2 regions of the Mammaliicoccus sp. D-M19 genome follow, and region 1 is predicted to be linked to the other one. Evidence: predicted binding sites of a transcription regulator. Region 1 holds the regulator's gene; the other holds the start of a gene.

What was found. Region 1 encodes LexA, which represses DNA repair genes until DNA is damaged. Its sites were predicted from a motif close to CGAACATATGTTCG; they were not measured.
Region 2: LQ675_RS03095 (Y-family DNA polymerase) is a predicted target of LexA. The motif match lies at 816-829, and genes of this name have one in related genera.

What each region holds. Positions count from the first base shown of each region.
Region 1 covers NZ_JAJNHW010000005.1:120,987-123,469, reverse strand. The annotation lists gene LQ675_RS10970 (CAP domain-containing protein) at 1-471, shown strand, start outside; gene lexA (transcriptional repressor LexA) at 777-1,397, opposite strand; gene sosA (DNA damage-induced cell division inhibitor SosA) at 1,542-1,751, shown strand; gene LQ675_RS10955 (DUF896 domain-containing protein) at 1,829-2,065, shown strand; gene tkt (transketolase) at 2,151-2,483, shown strand, end outside.
Region 2 covers NZ_JAJNHW010000001.1:599,219-601,701, reverse strand. The annotation lists gene LQ675_RS03095 (Y-family DNA polymerase) at 1-780, opposite strand, end outside; gene LQ675_RS03090 (GNAT family N-acetyltransferase) at 897-1,436, opposite strand; gene LQ675_RS03085 (hypothetical protein) at 1,669-1,929, shown strand; gene LQ675_RS03080 (YxeA family protein) at 2,043-2,420, shown strand.

The sequences.
Region 1 (2,483 bases):
CAAATTAAAGGTCTCATGCAGATTGCATCATCAACTGAAGATAAGCGAACGAATCAGTATCATGCAGCATCTGATGAATACAAAAAAGCTTTAGAATTACAAAACTTTGATCTTGTAAATGCCGAAAGAGTACAGTTTGGATTACCGACATTAACTTATAATGAACGTATTAGCGAAACTGCAAGAAAGCATAGTCAAGACATGGTGAATAATGATTATTTTGATCATAATAACAAACAAGGTATGTCTCCATTTGATAGATTAGATCGAGATGGTTTTAAATATGTAACAGCTGGGGAAAACTTGGCTTATGGTCAAATCAGTAGTATATATGCACATCATGGTCTCATGAATTCACTTGGACATAGAAAAAACATTTTAAATAAAGATTATAAAGAATTAGGTGTAGGTGTTGATATTGGCGAAGAATTACAGCCATATTGGACGGAGAACTACATCACGCAACAATAGAAAAGAGATAAGTGGTATTATCTTATCAACGTTGATATAATTAAATCGAGAAAAGTCAATATTTCATATTTCCTTAAATGTTTAACACATGTTGTTTCTAGTAATTTTGATTGGTGAAATAACATATAAAGGGGTAGTTTTACATGGAAAATAAAGAAATAAAACGAAAAGATTTAGATGTCTTAGAACGTATTAAAGAATTATTAAATAAAAAAGATGTATCATAAATATATGACAAGTAAAGAAAGAACTCGATAAAGGGAATATGAAAAAAGGAGATGCAAGCGCATCTCCTTTTTGTTATGTTACATTTCTCTAAACAATCCAACAACTTTACCCAATACTGTAACGTTATCTAAATAAATAGGTTCCATTGTATTGTTCTCTGGTTGAAGTCTATATCGCGTTTCCTCTTTGTAAAAACGTTTAACTGTAGCTTCATCATCTTCTGTCATTGCAACTATGATATCACCATTCTCAGCGATTGATTGACTACGTACGATTACTTTATCGCCGTCTAGTATACCAGCTTCAATCATACTATCGCCGACAACATCTAATATAAAGATATTGCTATTATGTGTTGATGTGAAATGTGCAGGTAATGGGAAGTATTCCTCTACATTCTCTACAGCCGTAATAGGTATACCTGCTGTAACTTTACCGATAACTGGAACGTGAATGGTGTTCTCTTGGTTAACGTTCTCTCCGACTGTTTCTGTGATTTCTATTGCTCGTGGTTTAGTTGGGTCACGTTTAATGTAGCCCTTTTCTTCTAGTCTTGATAAATGACCATGTACAGTAGAGCTTGACGCTAAGCCGACTGCTAAACCAATTTCACGTACGCTAGGCGGATAGCCTTTCGTTTGTACTATATGTTTGATGAATTGATATATTTCAGATTGACGTTTAGTTAATTCTTTCATAGTCGCACGCTCCCAATTAATTATTTAAATTTATTATAGCACATACGTTTCCTTTGAACAAACATTTGTTCGTATTTTTATTGACTACGAACAGTTGTTCTGTTATTATAATAATACAAACAAACGTTCTAGGAGGAATTGAGTATGACAATTACAATTAAGAAGACAATATTAGTGTATATAGCAGTATTCTTCATGACTTTATTAATTGGATATTTATATTTAGCTCAGTCTAATGATCTTTATAATACAGAACAAACGTACGAAATGACCGATCATCAAATTAAACAACAAAGCGATAAACAACATAACCATATATCTGATTCCAATACATTAGTAGGGTCAATAGATTGAATTTAAACACGAGTAAATCCATTTGGATTTACTCGTGTTTTTTGGTATCTTTTATGTATAAAGAAAGTGGGGATATTATGCTAGATAAAGCAAAAATAGAAAGAATTAATGAATTAGCGAACAAAAAGAAATCTGAAGGTTTAACAGATAGTGAAGCTAAAGAACAAACAAAATTACGCGCTGAGTATTTACAAGCTTTCCGCGGTAATTTTAAAAATACAATCGAGAATACTAAAATCATTGATCCAGAAGGTAATGATGTAACTCCTGATAAAGTAAAAGAAATTCAAAAAAATAATAATATAAGAAAGTAAGTATAAATTAAGTAATAATAATTAATTTTTGAAAAAATTTCATGTATAATGAAAAGGGATTACAAGAATAAAGGAGACTACATTTATGTTTAACGAAAAAGATCAACTTGCAGTAGATTCAATCCGTGCTTTAAGTATAGATGCTATTGAAGCAGCTAACTCAGGACATCCTGGTTTACCAATGGGTGCTGCGCCTATGGCATATGCATTATGGACTAAGCATTTAAATTTCAATCCACAATCTAAGAACTATTTTAATAGAGACCGTTTTGTTTTATCTGCTGGTCATGGTTCTGCATTACTATATAGTTTATTACACGTTTCAGGTAGTTTAGAACTTGAAGAAGTGAAAAACTTCAGACAATGGGACTCTAAAACTCCTGGACATCCAGAATTTAGACATACTGATGGTGTAGAA
Region 2 (2,483 bases), on a different contig from region 1:
AGATTTATCATATATACGATGAGGATTTCTAATGACACTTTCATCAATACCATTAGCATGCAAATGAAGGTCAACGCCAATAACGCCAAAGTCCCGCTTCAAATATTCCACAGGATAGTTAGCTAAGTGTCCAATCGTAAATATACCTTTCTTATTAAGCTTAGCTTCTGTACGTCGATTGATTCCCCACATGTCTCGTAAAGGTTGAATGGCCCAAACTTTAGACGGCACATCTTCATAGCGCCATTCTGATATCCCAAGACTTGTATGCTTAGCATCAATATCCATTGAAAGCTTAGCAAGTAATAAATTAGAGCCAATACCAATCGTGCTACGAATTTGAGTATAATTAAATATACGCTCTTGAAGTTGCATCGCTAATGAAAAGGGAGAATGTGCAAATAAATGATAAGACTCTGATACATCCATAAAGAATTCATCAATACTATATTGATGAAAATCTTCAGGTGCAACATAATCCAAAGCAATTTTGCTAATTTGTGTTGATAATTGTATATAGTTCTTCATAGATGGATTAATAACATAGATATCTTTACGTTGAGGTATTTCAAATAAACGAGAACCTGTTTTAATGCCAATTGCTTTTAAAGGTGGTGTAGCTGCCAGGACAACAGAACCTTTACGCTTCGTATCAGCCACAACAGCAAGCTTAGTCGTTAACGGGTTCAAACCTTTCTCAATACATGAGACAGACGCAAAGAAACTCTTTAAATCCACACATAAAATATCCCGATTTAGACAATAACTGTAGTCATACATAAAAATCACCCTAGTCATATTGTACTTTCATTATACGAACATATGTTCTGTTTTGTAAAGTATAAACTTGTATAAAAGCACAATATGTTATCATTTTATGATTGTTATGTACTAGATTAAGACTTTAAATCTTGCCATTCTTCACGTAAAAGACCCATTCTAATAGAGTCGTAATAAGTCCCGTTATAATATCTTACTTTTCTAATTCTAGCTTCCATAGTCATACCAAGACGTTCTCCAATTTTAATCATGCCTTTGTTCCCTGACCAAGTCGTATAACCGACGCGAACAATATCTAAAGTATTGAATAAATGATCAATCCACATACGCATGACATTTGTGCCAATGCCTTTACCCCAATTACCAGATTGATAGATTGAAATACCCATCTCTAGCCACTTAGAAGGTTCATGTTCCCAATAATATGAGACTGTACCAATAATTTTGTCGTTGTAAATTACAGCCCATCTATTCGGAACATTGATCCAATCATCCTTTTGGAGCAAAAAATCATCATACGACATAGCATGATGAGGAAAATAAGGCGCATCCCATAACTTCCATTCAGGATTTGAGTACTTAAAAGCCATCTGCCATATACTCTTTAAATCTTCTAATTTAATAGGTCTAATATATAATTTACGATTCTCATCCATGTTATCCCTCTGTTCTGTATAAAATAATTAAAATAATTTTATCATGCAAATTGGAAAAAATATATTTCTTTGAAGTTTATGTTTTGAAAATAAGCTATATGAATTATTAAGAATATGTAGCCAAGCAATATAATCTAATAAAAAATGGTTACTTTCCATCGCATAATTTTAAAATACAGTTTTTGACAATTATATTTATAAATTATAAAATATAAAAAGAGAGGTGATCATTATGTCAGAATATATTACGAGAAATGAATTTGAACAATATGAAAAGCGTGTTGATGAACGCTTCGATACTTTGAACAATAAGATTGATCATTTGCCAAATATCATTCAAGACAAAATAACAATTTCAATGAACAACCTTGAAAGAAGTATTAATGAAACCAATAAGAAAAATAGAAAAGCGGTTATTACATCTGTTCTATCGGGTGTAGGTGTATTAATAACACTAGCAGGGTTAATTGGAAATATATTAGGTGTGTTTTAATAAGAGAGACTTAATCTTACAAAATTGTAAGCTTAGAAACCTGTTGTGACAACAATGTTAGGACTATTTCAAGTGATATGATGCTATCATTTTACTTGAAAGGAGAGATAACATTGAAAGGTTTATTAAAAGGTATTGTTTTTCTAGTTATATTTGTTATTTTATGTTGTTGTTTATTAATCGTTATATTTAGTACATCTGGCTCAAGTGAAATTAAAGGTGTATCAGATCAATTAAATCCATTTATGAAAGAGAAATACGCTTATGTAAAGACAAAGCTACCTGATGCTGTTGAAGAACATAATATTAGAAGATATAAGCAAGATATTGTAGATAAAGATGGCAAACGTACAAAAGTGGAATTTATATCATCAGATGAACTTAAAACAAATCACTATTTAAAAATTAAGCATAAAGGGACACATGTGGAATCATTTGAAGAAGTTGATAAAAGTGAAATACCAAAGAAAGCTCTAAACGCTATAGAATAAATGAGAACGAGATAATCAATTTATCTCGTTCTTTTTTAATTTGTAATAAATATTTAATATAAC